Regions from separate parts of the Paenibacillus sp. FW126-R14 genome, predicted to be linked through region 2. Evidence: a T-box and tRNA genes for the amino acid it is inferred to sense, from the RefSeq annotation. Region 2 holds a T-box; the other regions hold tRNA genes.

Region 1 (4,958 bases), on a different contig from region 2:
CATGATGGGAACGCTCGTATACATGGACATCCAGAACAGCAGCGTAACTGCGCAAAATAAAGGAATGCGATAAGAGCTTGGAATTTTGTTAATTGTCACGGGGTGCTCCTTTCCTACCTAATCTACCGTTTATTATAGAACATCGTCTGTAGCAAGGCTATGACAGGATGGTTGCAAAATAAGGCAGCGCGCGGCACCTCCTTCTTTTTTGCGCGGCGGATCATCCCTTTTTCACGCAAAAATACGGACTCTGTTGTACTTTGTACAATGCAGAAGCGGTTTTTTCCTCTCCATCGTCATCTTCATTGCACAAAGTACACTTATTTTGACCTCTGTACTTCGAAAACCACTCCTCCCCCTCCAAAACGTTGTACATAGTACAATGAAGATGAGCGTTATGGCTGGATTTCAGTCATTTTATTGCACAAAGTACAACATAGGATGTGCTATTGTCTAAGACCCTCCCCCTCCGAGAACCCCTGTCCACTTGTTGAGATCCTCCCTCTTTTTGGTTGTTAATATCGTCTGAAAAAGGCCTTACTTGTGCTCATGTTGATAGTGCTGATTTGTTTACCGGGATATGTGGATAGTCTATTCACATGTGGATAGACTATAAAAAGTTTGCAACTGGAGGAATTACCTATATGCGGCGGGAACTATTTTAGTCGAACGGATAAGCATCACGAAGACTTAGCGGAGATCAACGGAGTTTTACCGATAAATAAGAAGAAGACGGCTTCTGTTAGATCAGTTGCCGTCTTTTTTCGTCCAGAGCATTCTATTTGTGAACGATGGCACGATTTACTCTGTGCCATTTACGAGTATTAATAAGTCCGTAGGCGTAACGTCAAGGTATGCGCAAAGTTTCGCTAGAAGCTCACGCGGATAGCGTTCCATTTCATCATTAATATAGTTGACGAACGGATTCGGATCGGTAATCGATATCTTGTGCGACTTGACGTATGGACAGGTTACGAGCGTCTATAAGTGGTTTTAAATTAGAACGGATAGTCAATGAATTGGGGGCGCTGCATTCATAACGTATCAACCTCTGGGAATATTGTTCGAACGTATATTCGTAATTATACGCGTAGTGTGGGCGAAGGGCAAGCGATAAAAGCGACGACGTCGTCGTATGAAAGTGCCTAAAGTGACTGATGTCATTACCTATAATTACCGTCTCAACAGAGTAAAGGCAACACGTCTAATTACCATAGAGCGCGAAAAGTTAACTAATGAGGAGACTTAGTATGAGCAATCAGATGATTAACAAAATACGTTAGAATTTAGCGTCAAAGAAATGGAAGACATTCAAGATGTGTTTTTCGATTATGAGGAACGATTAGTTGCACTCGGTTATGACGGGGAATTATATTACATATTATTAGACAAAGAGTTCTTAAAGGACTAAATATAAAATAAACGCCAGTCGCAGCGGAATCACTCCGTTACACTGACGTTTATTTTTCGTTATATTAATTTGGATTATATTCGTTAACTTCGAACGTTTCAATTTTATCGAACGCGACATAATCTTTGCGGCTGATAAACTTCGCAAGGTTATACGTTTTATTAAACGTGTATATTTCCGATCCAGTACCTGTCGCACGTCCATTATACCACGCGATAAACGCGTTAACGTCCGTCATAGGGAGATCATACTCCTTTTCGAGTCCGCTAGTTAACGTGACAACGAGTAGGGCTCGTCCGGCTGTTACGGGTGCCGTTGGAGTCGCGGATGCAACATTACTTTTTACGGATTCATTACCGGCAGTATCTACCGCACTTATTTGAAACGTATATAGCGTACCATTCGTTAGATTTGTAACAAGAAAGTTATTTGTTGCTACTGTAGTAAGGAGAATTCCGTCTTTATATATCTTGTAACTCGAAATGTCGGGTTCCGCATTAGCTGTCCATGATAAACTTACTTGAGTATTGCCAGCAGTTGCATTAAGTCCGAGTGGTGCTATTGGCGGCGTAGTGTCGACTGGAATAGCTAATGTACCGTAGACGTTAAATTCAAAAACATCGTCTTCTTGCCCATAATTTCTACTCACAAGAGCTACATAGCGGACACCTTGTTTTTTTGTGGAAAGAGTAAGTAATCGGCCATCAGTTGTGTGACCACTGTCTATGTAGTTTCCTAAGTAGCTACCATCACTTTTAAAAAGCATCATCGAGACGTTTGTACCTAAAGATGACTTTAAACGGAATGACGTCAACTCAGCATCCGCGTCCAATTTGTAAAGAACCATGCTTTTATTAATTCCATAGCCCATAATTCTATTTAGTGTTGATTCGTTGTTATCCGTCAGCAATGTAGTTGATTCGGAAGCAGCGTTATACTTTGCTTCTTTCACAACGTATCCTACTACAGGCTCCTCAAGATCTGAGGTGTTCATAACCTTCCCTGGTTTCCCATCAAGTAGACCGCCCGTGTAGTTAGTTGCCGCTTTAGCACTTACTACAGGTAATAACAATGAAATTACTAAAAGAAAAATTGCAATTCTCAATCTGTTTTTCAAAGTAAATTCCACCTTTTTCTAAAAATAAGTTACTCGGTGAATTTTACGTTATTAAACATAATATGTCTAAACATTTACAGTAAAATAATATAATATATGTATTTTATTAGTTAATTTCACGTAGCTCGTACATACTACGCGCGAAGCAAAGTCGCCAATCCTCACGATTTCCCCGCATTATTCGCGTATAATGCCGCCATTTTCGAGGTTACCGCACGCACTCATTGTGACGGTCGCCTGCGATAATGCGGCCGCGAAGAGTTCAAAGCGTAGTGCCTCGAGTATACGAAAACCGCCGTCTGCAATCAGAAGTAGGCATGTCCTATCGCGAAACCCAGCAAACGTGCTTGTATCAATTGCCGCAAGTAACTGTTTAAGCTGATCCGGACTGAGCGTCGCTTACTCTTTGTGATCAAAGCACGGCTGTTTAACGTTCTTGACTGGATTGATATGAACTTCTTTTCACGTGCCAAAAACAAAAAGTTAAATATGGTCCTCAAATCTCGCAGCTGAAACGCAATAGTGTAAGGCGACAAGTTGGGAGCGTCCTCTATATCGCGTCTAAGCTTAGTGCTCATAAATCTAACGTAATCGCGGACAACTTCGGTTGTGATCGCGCCAATATCCACTAGTTGTGGACAAGTTTGACCGATCCATTCGCGAAAATAACCCCAGTATAATACATAACTCCCCAACGTTCTCTCGCGCATGCCCTCCGCCTTCTTAGCAACATCAAAACAAATGGAACGCACTTTCAAGACCATACGAAGGCACTACGTCCACATTTCGGCATCCACTAGCGATTGATTTACCTTTCCGCGGATCAACATTACTCATAACGAAAACCCCCTTACGTTATTCCGTAAAGGGTCACATGAAACGGGTATTTAAACGGTGAATTTCCGGCATATAGTTCCGCAAATTTTCGTGTACAGACTGTATGCCTTACGTTCTCCTTCCGCTGAGCTCAATGTTAGCTAAACGTTGACCTACCGCGGATTTCTAAGCAAACGCGCCCGAGATGATTCGAACATCCGGCCTACAGTTTAGGAAACTGTTGCTCTATCCTGCTGAGCTACGGGCGCATAGCAAGGATTATGATAGCACGAAGCCTTGTGCGGTGCAACCTTTTGGGCGGCAGCGTGTAAATCTAGTGCCGCTAAAAAATATTCTCGCGGGAGCGCCTACTCCTTCCCCCGCAGCTTGCGGAAAAACTGCGTCAGCATAGTAGCGCACTCCGCCTGCAGCACGCCGCTGACCACATCGACCCGGTGATTGAACCGGTCCTCCTGCAGCAGGTTCATCAGCGTTCCCGCGCAGCCGGCTTTGGGATCGGTCGTACCGTAGATCACCTGCGGAACCCGCGCTTGGACGATGGCTCCCGCACACATCGGACAAGGCTCCAGCGTGACGTAGAGCTTGCAATCGAGCAAACGCCAAGCTTGCAGGTGCTCGCTAGCCTGCTTAATGGCAATCATTTCAGCATGAGCCAGAGGATCCAGCGTGGTTTCGCGAAGATTGTAGCCGCGGCCGATAATTTGACCTTGATGGACAACAACGGCGCCGATGGGCACCTCGCGAATGGCTTCGGCTTTGCGTGCTTCTTCAATAGCTGCTTTCATCCAGAGAATATGTTCATTATGCTCATTATGTTCATCCACAGGGGGACACCTCGCTAAAAATAATCTTATCCACATGTGTACAAAGAATCGAACAAATATTCGTTGTTAACAACCTGTGGATAACAATGTGTATAACTTAAAAAGTTGTGGATATGTAATTCTTTTAACATTCATACAACAAATACAATCCGTATGCAAGGGATTTAGTTGATAATAAGATCAGCCATCCGTATAATGAGAGATAACGTAGGTCTTTTAGACCATAAAGAACGAGATATGTATAAATTTCATTTGCAGGGTTCGATAATGGCAAACTTGCCGAAAGGCAAGGACGCAAAGCTGAGGGTCTACCGTTCCATGGAACTATGACAGCCTGGTTACCGAAAATCGATGCTTTTTTGGGTTGAGGTAATAGGCTGTTCCCGCGGTAAAGGGGCAGTCTATTTTTTATATACGGAGCACGGAGGAAGGTGTTGATGAACAAAATGGCGAGCAGGCAGAAAGCTATGAAGTTTTACGGCAGCAAAGAAGGGTACGATGCTGAAGTCATGATTGAAAGCAAGGCGATGCTGAGCAAGGACGATTTCGTAGCCACAGGCGTGCTTACTTATGCGCTCGGCGATATTATCGAGGTGGAGCTGCCGGAATATGATAATTTTGCGCTGGGCGATAAATGTAAAATGACCGTGTATACGAGGTCCGGGCTGTTTGTCATGGAGACAACGGTCGTGGCCAAGGAGCAGGGCTCTCTCATTGTCCTGAATCCGCCTGAAAACCGCAGGAAGTTTACGGAGAAAAGGGAGTTCCC
Region 2 (4,958 bases):
AAGGACGAATGCGGACGACACCGACTTCCGAAGCGTTTACCGAGATGGAGTTGCCGCCTTGACCGATGGTCGCGCTTGCGGATTGTCTCACTCTCACTTTCGTTTTTCCATTGCTGTAGCTGGACTTTTTGTTTGATTTGCGCTGCATCTATCACCACCCCCTCTCCATGAACAGGTCGTGCTCATCCTTTCAATGGGAAGGAGTCAGCGTTTTTTAGCCTTTTTGTAGATTTGAATATTTAAAGCGTTGCTGGCCAGCACATTGCCCATCTTTGCCGATGCCCGGGCCGTTTGATAAATGTGAATGACGATCACATTCTTTTTACCGATGCGATACCGGTATGTTTTCACCTTTGATCGCAGCACAGCGAGTCCCCCTTGTCCGTAGTCAATAACAACGCATCTATTGCTTTAACATATGCAAGATATTATGCGGTTGTATCAGCTAGTACATAAGGGGGAACACATTAACAACATGAACGGCTTATAGTCGTTTAGGCGTCGGCATGCCAAGCAATTCAAGCGCTTGATGGAGGGTAATCTTCACCGTTTGTGTGATCCAAAGGCGATGGGCCACGCGTTCATCTTTTCCTTTTAAGACCGGGCAAGCGCTATAGAAATGATTGAACAGCGATGCCAATTCAAATGCATAGTTGCAAATCAAGCTAGGCGTCAATTGCGATGTTGCATTCTCCAATGTCTCGGGCCAGTAAGCGAGATGTCTGAGCAAATGGTACTCCTGAACTTCCAGCAGACTGCCTGTGAACTTGGCTTCCAATGTTTGCACACGAGCATCTTTCTTCGCTTTATCCAAAATGCTGTTCGCTCTTGTATATGCATAGAGCAAATATACCCCTGTATTTCCCGTCACTTCCGTTGCTTGCTCTAAATCGAAAATCACTTCCGTCTGCAGTTGATATTTCAGCAAATAGTACCGGATCGCAGCCGCGGCGATGGCTCTGCTGGATATTCCCGCTTTCCTTGAGCGCTTGGCTGCAATGACGCTTTCCATGCGATCAAGCAAATCTGCGACCTTAATCCCGACGCCTTGACGGCCTGACATCGCATAGGAGCTTTTGCCTTCGGAGGTATCCAGGCCCAGACCTGCCGCCGTGCCGGGACTCAAGGAAACAACGCCATAGCTCACATGCTTAAGCTGGCTCGCTTGCTGATCGTACCCGAGAACCTCCAGCGCCAGTTTCACCATCTCTTGGGGATACTGCTGGCGATAATCAATCACATTAATGACCATATCGGCGTGCCCGATCGCTTTCTTCGTGCCTTGGGCAGCCGTAGACCACAGTCGGTCCTCCCATTTTTTATAAACGAAATCATTTTGCAGCAAACCGAATTTCCACAAATGATAGGCGATATCCTTCGCCGTGTAGGTCAGGATGCCATTAGAGCGAACGAGCACTTTATCCCCTTGATATTCCTGATTGTCTGCGGCGGCTTCCCCCGCTTCATCCAGATTTTTCAGCACCCAGCAGCCTGCTAATTTCCCCTCTGTCACCTTATGGAACATCTCTGTTTTGCTTAACAGTTCAAAGGTTGTATCCCAAAATCCCGCTCGCACAATGCTGCTTTCCCATACCAGCACATCATAGGAGATGCCGAACTGTTTCATTTCGTCCAACTGCTCGTTTACGATTCGCTCCGCCACCAAAGCGCCGATCCACGCAAGATTCGAAGTCCCGCTCTCAATCGCATGAAGAACCACTGAACGCTGTTCGGCAAGCTCCGGCTGCGCTTTATAGGCTTGATTCACCTTCGCGTAAGTTTCCCAGCAAAAATCTCCAAATCGCGGAAAACTCCCCTCTGTTTGCGTATGAAGCATACCTACTACCGTATCTGCCAATTGATTCCCAAGGTCGTCAATATAATTATGAACCTCCACCTCGTATCCGGCATGCGACAGCATGCGAGCCAGCGAATCCCCGATACAAGAATTTCTCAAGTGGCCAACATGCGCCGCTTTATTGGGATTAATGGAGGTGTGCTCCACCAGCACTTTAGTTCCCTTGCCGGGATTCGCGCGTTCACCAGATGTAGAATAAGCACCCGAAGCCCATGCTTCCCAATCGATATAAAAATTCAAAAAGCCCGGCGCTACGGCAGCCACTTTGCTGAAAAGTCCCTGTACGCGCCCATTCTGCTCGATGCGGCTTTGCAGCTCCCCGGCGATCTGCAAAGGGGATTTTCGCCATATTTTGGCAAGCTGCATCGCGATATTCGTGCTGTAATCCCCGTGCTCCGGATGCGCCGGATGCTCGGTTACAATTTTTAAATGAACCGGACGCTCGATCCCGGACTCTTGAAACATGGCCTCGACATGCTTCTCGATTTCTGCGGTTAAAAGCTGATGAATCATCATATTTTCCTCCCTAATGACTTAAATAGCATGCAAAAAAGCCCCCGTCTCTAAATAAGAGACGAGAGCTGTTCATTCCCGCGGTACCACTCTAAGTGTTAAATCAGCAGATTTAACCCCTCCAACGATAACGGCGTATGCCGGATCTCCCTACACCTCGGTTCGGAAGACCATTTCCCAGGTCCGCTTCGCTCCCGACATTCGTACCGGTTCCCACCAATCCCGGCTCGCTGCGACTGTCCGTCAAGAACTACTTTCCTGTTCATCAATGTTACCTATCAAGTTATGAATTGACTGAATATTACTGCAATATGACTCTATTGTCAAGAGGCAACCAGTTTCATCATCAGAATGCCGATGAACGCCAAAGCCAGTCCAGATTGCTCCATCCTCGAAAATTTATCCTTCAAAACAAACCGCGTGTACAGAAGTACAATCAACACGTTCAGTGCCACAACTGCAGAAACTAAGCCTGCTTTGCCATGATCAAAACCATGAAGAATGAAAATCATGCCGACCACATTCGTAATCCCGACGATCATGCCAAACAGAAAAGTCCGGCGTTCCGTCCAATTTCCTTTGGCAGCCTGTTGATTTTCCCCCTGCTTCTGATCTTTCAACCACCATAGGCCGAAACAGACGGTTCCTGTAGCGAACATGCAGAACAACGTCGGAAATAACGGAGCTGAAACTAACGTCGTCCATTTACCGGTCAAATCGTTTCCCGCAAATAGAATCATAGCCAGCGCTCCCCACCCCGCGCCTTGCAAGTTTTTCAGCGTAATATCATTGGAATAGCGAACGACGAGAATCCCGATAACAATAATGAAAAAGGCCAAGAACTGCATCGTATTTAATCGTTCATCCCAAACCAAAAACGCGACGAACACCACAACGACAGACGGCAAACCGGTGAGAATGGCGACCAGCGACGCTTTGCCTACGGCAAAGCCTTTGAACATGCTGGCATTGGCCCCGAAGGAAAACAGTCCCATTTGACAGCCGATCAGGGCAGTCACACTCCAAGCTTGATGGAGCACTATCGCGCAGATGCCGCTAATCAACGCCCCCATGAAAAATGTGCCGCATAGCAGCACATTTCGATTTAGCGATTGCTGGCTGGTCCAGTGATACAGAATGCCCCGCAGCCCGAAACTGAAAGCCGCAAGTACGGAATACATGAGCCACATTCGTACAGCTACCCCTTTCTTTCGCATGCAAAGATCGGGTTATTTTACCACATTAATGACTATTGGACAACACTTGGTTGCAGCAAAAGCCGCTCAAACATTCCTTCTTTTAATGGAATAAATCCATTCATACATAATAGGAACAACGACAAGTGTGAGCAGTGTCGAAGTGCTTAATCCCCCAATAACAACAACGGCTAAGCCCTTCGAAACGATCATCCCCTTAGATAGACCTAGAGCGAGTGGCATCAAAGCCATAATGGTCGCCCCTGCGGTCATAATGATAGGTCTCAGGCGTGTCATTCCCGCTTCAATCAACGATTGACGCAGCGGCTGCCCCTGTAGAACAAGCTGTTGGACCCTGTCGATGAGAACAATGGCATTGGTCACGACGATACCGATTAGCATAAGAAACCCGATTAAGGAAGTGACGTTGAGTGATTCTCCGGTGACGAAGAGGCTAAGTAATCCTCCAATAGCAGCGAGCGGCAAGCAGAACAGAATCGCGAATGGTGCTCTCGCATTCCCAAATGCAAGTACCATGACAAGATATACGATAAAAATCGACGCCCCCATGGCCATGAACATTTCCATGAAGCTTTTATTAATATCACCCGACACTCCCTTCACTTCGCGGCTTACGCCTAAGGGCAGCTCAATATTGGCAAGCTCTGCCGATATTTTTTTACTAATTCCGCCTTTATCGGCACTGTCGATTTGAGCTGTCACTGTAAGTACTTGCGACTGCATCTCCCGATGAATAGAGGCCGGAGCGTCGATTTGCTTAATTTTGGCGATCTCATTGATTTGTACAAGCTTACCGTTGACTGACTTAAGCATGAAGGTGCCTAGCTTATCCATCGAATCTTTGTATTTGTTATCGAGCATTACCTTCGTCTCATAAGTGATATGATTAAATGTGAGATCACCCAACTTATCGTCTTTTATCCAACTGTTCACGTTCTCCAGGACTTGGGCTGCAGTGAAGCCGTACAACATTGCCTTGGCTTCATCAACGGTAATCTCAACTTCTGTCTTTGTTTCACTTAGGCTGTTCTTAATCTCAGTAAGCTCCGGGAACTCTCTCAGCTTATTTTCAATCTGCTGAGCTGCCTGCTGCAAATACAGCTGATCATCTCCTGTTAATAAGTAGGAAAAATCTACCCCGCTTCCCGTGCCAGGTCCAAAAGTGAATACTTTACCGTTCACCTTGGCATCTTTGGGAAGAAGCTCTGCAATTTTTTCCTTATATTGTTTAAAAGCCAGTTTAGTGTCTACATGCCTACTAGATTCCGTGTAAATATCCGCCCAATCAGCCCCCACAATCGATTCGTTGTAGCTAAAAATGGATTGACCTGAGGCATTCTTGGCATCTTTCAGCAATGTTTCAATTTCTT
Region 3 (4,958 bases), on a different contig from region 2:
GCAGCCAAGTCAACTACACGGTTGGAGTAGCCCCACTCGTTGTCGTACCAGGAAACCACTTTCAGCATGTTGTCGCCAACTACCATTGTGGACAAAGCATCGATTGTGGAGGATGCTGGGTCGCCATTGAAGTCGCTGGATACAAGAGGAGCTTCTGTGTAGTTCAGAATGCCTTTAAGCGGGCCTTCGGAAGCTTGTTTCAGAGCAGCGTTAACTTCGTCAACTGTTACGTTAACTTTAAGTTCAACAACCAAATCCGTTACGGATACGTTAGGTGTAGGAACACGCATAGCCATACCGTTCAATTTGCCTTTAAGTTCAGGAAGAACAAGACCGATTGCTTTTGCTGCGCCAGTGCTGGAAGGAATGATGTTCTCAGCTGCTGCACGAGCACGACGAAGGTCTTTGTGAGGAACGTCAAGCACGGATTGGTCATTTGTGTAGGAGTGAACAGTTGTCATCATACCTTTTACGATTCCGAAGCTATCGTTGATAACTTTCGCGAAAGGAGCCAAGCAGTTTGTCGTACAAGATGCGTTGGAGATGATTGTGTGAGCTGCCGGATCGTATTTATCTTCGTTAACGCCAAGTACAACTGTGATATCTTCGTCAGTAGCCGGAGCGGAAATGATAACTTTTTTAGCTCCGCCTTTCAAGTGAAGGGATGCTTTGTCTTTCGCTGTGAAAATACCAGTGGATTCAACAACGATTTCAGCGCCTACAGATGCCCATGGCAGGTTCCCAGGGTCACGCTCAGCAAAAACCTTGATGGAACGACCGTTAACGATCAGTTCGCCTTCGCCAGCTTCAACTGTAGCGTCTAGTTTACCGTGAGTTGTGTCATATTTCAGCAAGTGAGCCAATGTTTTAACGTCAGTCAAATCGTTTACTGCAACGATTTGTACTTCTGAGCTGTTCAAAGCTGCGCGAAACACGTTACGACCAATACGTCCGAAACCGTTAATACCTACTTTTACCATAGCGAATTCCTCCTAAGATTAACAAAGATTTATTTATTTCAAAACGCAGCCGATTAAAGCATACGTTATGATGTCTTCTTACACATGTTTCATAATTTCGATAGCTGCCGCTTCATCCGTCACAAGCACATCTTCCTGACCATGCCTGAGCACGGAAGCGATCGCTTCACCCTTGCTTTTACCGCCTGCTACGCCAATCACGACTTCCGTATGCTGCAGATCCTCGAGCCGCAGTCCGACTGTCGGCATCTTGTGCACGACATTTCCTTGGCGGTCAAAATAATACCCGAAAGCCTCTGCGAGAGCTCCGTCAGCTTGCAAGCTGCGCGTCGTTTCCCCATCCACTTTACGTCTGCGAGCCATGACCATAGCATCTCCGATACCGTGAACAACGATGCGACAACTGCGCACGGCGTCAACAACTTCCTGTATCTGCGGATCTTGGATGAGCGTTTGGTAAGCTTCCTCGCCCAAATGGTCCGGCACATGCAGCAGTCTGTATTTCCCGCCTGTCTTCTTGGCCATAATGGATGCGATGGTGTTCGCCTGCATATCCACGCTTTCGCCAAGTCCGCCTCGGGCCGGTACGAACCAATTGCCTTTCATGGAAGACGATATCGTGAGGTTATTCGCAATCTGCGCCATCGTTGAGCCGCCGGTCACCGCAATAATGTCGCCTTTGGCTACATATTTGCGCAAAGCCGCCGCTCCTGCGCGTCCGAGCTCCTTCTTCGCAAAGACCGAAGTGTCCGTATCGCCTGGAACCACAATGACTTGCGAAAGACCGTAAGCTTTCGCGATGCTTTCTTCCAAGTCCGTCAATCCGAAAGCGATCTTAATGATCGGAAGCATATCTTCGAGCAGTTGACGGCCGGACTCGCTGATCTTCATCCCTGAGGCATCCGATTCCAGCAGCCCGTGCTCCTTAAGGAAGTCGACCTCACCGCGAAGCACCCGCTCCGTCATATCGAGCGAAGAGGCCAGCGTTCGGCGTCCGACAACACCGGAGACCAAAATATGATGCAGGATCGAGTACCGCTTCTTCATGATGTCCATAAGATCCGGCAAGAGCTTTTTCTGAATGTCAAGAATTTCTCTCATAATATCGACGTTCGACGCTCCTGATCCAGTGTTGGACGTTTAATGTCCCGGGTATACATTTTACGTCCCACCCAGGTGAAAAAAAATGGCCTTACACGCTTATTATAACCAATACCGGCTTAACATTCAACAATTGTTCATACAATTTTCTGAAAAATGTACAGTATGGGTTTAAGTCTTGCTTTTTATGCGTAGGTGACATATAATAACCCTTGCTTCGCTTTTTTAAGACATGCGCCCGTGGTCCAATGGATATGACGTAGGCCTCCGAAGCCTGAGATAAAGGTTCGATTCCTTTCGGGCGCGTAAATAGCATGAAGGCAAGAGAAATCAGTCATCCGACTGATTTTTTTTGTTGTTAGTTTGACCTTTCTTGACCTTCGGAGGTTTTTTCGTTATCATACTTGTAGATACTGTAAATAAACCATCTACCCACCCCAAGGAGGTCATTCTCATGAGTTTTATCCCAATGGTCGTCGAACAGGACGCGCGCGGTGAAAGAGGATATGACATCTACTCTCGCTTGCTGAAGGACCGCATTATTTTCTTAGGCACGGGTGTCAACGATGTTGTCGCGAACTCCATCATTGCTCAGCTACTTTTCTTGGCCGCACAAGATCCTGATAAAGATATCTCGCTATACATTAACAGCCCCGGCGGTTCCATTACAGCCGGTATGGCGATCTACGACACGATGCAGTTCATCAAGCCGGACGTTTCCACGATTTGCGTGGGCATGGCCGCTTCCATGGGCGCATTCCTCTTGACGGCAGGCGCCAAAGGCAAGCGCTACGCGCTTCCGAACAGCGAAGTCATGATCCACCAACCGCTTGGCGGTGCGGAAGGTCAAGCCTCCGATATCGAAATTCGCGCGAAGCGCATTTTGAAAATGAGAGATAACTTGAACAAAATCCTTGCTGAGCGCACTGGACAAACGTTCGAGCGCATCGAAAAGGATACCGACCGCGACAATTTCATGAGCGCTGCCGAAGCTGCCGAATACGGACTCATCGATAAAGTGATCGAGCGCGTCTAATCATCGAAAAAAAACCAGCCTGCATGGACTGCTCTACGAGCGGCCTAGCGGCTGGTTTTTTTGCATTCAGAGGGCTATCCCCGCTGCCAAGTGCCAAGTCTTGCCGACGTAATCGGCCCCGTTTGTCCAGCTGTCGGACTCAGCAGTCGTTATTCTTTGAATTGCGGGAGTTGAAATTCAAACGGACACCAAAGCCGCTATTCACCGATTCCAAGTAGGAATCGACTGGGTAAACGGCAAATAACAGCTGTAAAGTCCGATTAATCTGAAATAGCTCCGAATTTGCCGATATAAGGGCGATGGTGTCCATTAGAATCGGCGGTTGCTTCGGTGAATGTTTCTGTGAATGCTGCCGCTCAGACATCAGACCTCTGCCAATGAATAAGAGCCTCGAAGACTCCTGTCAGCCCGAAAATCTTCCGATTTCGCACATAAGGGTCTCCAAAGCTCTTATCATCTGTTACTTTTTCTCATCCAACGGATAGAAAATCAAGTCAATCGGGAACGCCGAGCCCGCCGGAGGCGTGAACTCGATGTCCAGCGCGTCCTCCGTGCCTGTCGTACGAGCCAGCACTTCCATGCCGTCGAAGGCTGTAATTACGCCGGAATACGGAACCGGAATGATTTCGCCGTTAATTTTGAACGGCCCTTTGAACACGCCGCCTTTGGCCATAATCATAACCGCCATTTTGCGCGGCTTATCCGCATGGATTTTATACACGACGCCGTAATTCCCGCCGTTCTCCACGTTCTGCTTCCGTACCACATCATAGCCTTTGACGAACGGATCGGTTTTGTTGTCGCCAATGGTCAGCACGGAAGTCTTGCTAAAGCTTGAGGCATCGATATCCCACTTGATCTCCGATACCGGGAACGTCCCGCGCACATGACCGTTGAAAGCCAGAAGCGGAAGCTCTTTCACCGTTGTAGAGGTCAGCTTTTGATCCGTTACTGCGAAAGACATTTGCAGCTCGCCGTTCGTTTCTACGTCATAGAACAAGTTGACGCCCTGCCCCGGATAGAAGTCCGGAAGCTTCGCATACACATAGGACTCATGCGGAGGAACTGTCATTTCTTCCGAGTACACATTGTTCAGAAGAAAATCTACGGAAGCTTCGCTGCCAATCAAATTGGCGTAAACGGAAGGATAAACCTCGCCTTTATTCGTTGTTTTGATCGTTACCGGTTTATCTGTGTTGTTCGTGGCGAAAATCGCCATCGTCATTTTTTGCTTGGTCCCGTTGATATGGTCGGCATACAAACGAGCTTTACCATTGATGTTATCCTGATACAGAATGCCTTTCTCTGTAAACTCTTCCGGACTATCGCTCACCAGCAGCGTGCGTCCAGGCACTTCTGTCACTTTCCTCGGAAGCAGCGGCAGCTCATTGAAATTGTTCCAAATCGTTGACCAATTCGACTTAATGAAACTGCCAACCGGTGTCGTATAAATCGGGTATTCGACTTGCGTTAAATACGATTCATTCACGACGGTCACATAGCTTTTGAACAATTTGCTTTCATGCCCGTGGCGATCCTTCACCGTCAAAGTAACCGGATATGTCCCCGGCTTAAAGAAGACTTCCTCCTTGCCTACCCAATTGTAGGACGCAATGCCTTCCGCATCAGGGTCATAACTTAGGTCGATATACTTCACAGGCTCTCCAAGACGGTATGTAGGCTTCGCCGTTGTAAACTTGGCTACAGGTCGGGAATTGCCCTCTTGATCGATGTAGATGCCCTCTGGCGCCTTAAAGTGGACGATTTCCACGCGGCGCAATTCACTGTTGTAGGTGTACTTCGCCCCCATGTAATCCGCAAGCCACGTCAGCTTCACCAGC

The links. A T-box is a leader RNA that pairs with one kind of tRNA and senses whether it is charged. The one in region 2 lies ahead of AC3WRW_RS13330 (arginine--tRNA ligase), so its partner is inferred to be a tRNA-Arg.
Region 1: it encodes a tRNA-Arg, which carries the amino acid that the T-box ahead of AC3WRW_RS13330 (arginine--tRNA ligase) is inferred to sense. The anticodon was not compared.
Region 3: it encodes a tRNA-Arg, which carries the amino acid that the T-box ahead of AC3WRW_RS13330 (arginine--tRNA ligase) is inferred to sense. The anticodon was not compared.

Annotation. Positions count from the first base shown of each region.
Region 1 is NZ_JBYTBS010000010.1:150,669-155,626, reverse strand. Features, by position in the region: gene AC3WRW_RS10045 (MFS transporter) at 1-99, opposite strand, end outside; partial or broken gene AC3WRW_RS10040 (helix-turn-helix domain-containing protein) at 802-1,015, opposite strand; gene AC3WRW_RS10035 (fibronectin type III domain-containing protein) at 1,476-2,528, opposite strand; tRNA gene AC3WRW_RS10030 (tRNA-Arg) at 3,540-3,613, opposite strand; gene tadA (tRNA adenosine(34) deaminase TadA) at 3,713-4,189, opposite strand; cyclic di-GMP riboswitch class I at 4,449-4,535, shown strand; gene AC3WRW_RS10020 (PilZ domain-containing protein) at 4,627-4,958, shown strand, end outside.
Region 2 is NZ_JBYTBS010000017.1:29,233-34,190, forward strand. Features, by position in the region: gene AC3WRW_RS13320 (hypothetical protein) at 1-148, opposite strand, end outside; gene AC3WRW_RS13325 (hypothetical protein) at 205-366, opposite strand; gene AC3WRW_RS13330 (arginine--tRNA ligase) at 485-2,371, opposite strand; T-box leader at 2,426-2,646, opposite strand; gene AC3WRW_RS13335 (EamA family transporter) at 2,695-3,561, opposite strand; gene AC3WRW_RS13340 (efflux RND transporter permease subunit) at 3,655-4,958, opposite strand, start outside.
Region 3 is NZ_JBYTBS010000039.1:23,292-28,249, reverse strand. Features, by position in the region: gene gap (type I glyceraldehyde-3-phosphate dehydrogenase) at 1-980, opposite strand, end outside; gene AC3WRW_RS22020 (sugar-binding transcriptional regulator) at 1,059-2,081, opposite strand; tRNA gene AC3WRW_RS22015 (tRNA-Arg) at 2,316-2,387, shown strand; gene clpP (ATP-dependent Clp endopeptidase proteolytic subunit ClpP) at 2,536-3,117, shown strand; gene AC3WRW_RS22005 (stalk domain-containing protein) at 3,578-4,958, opposite strand, start outside.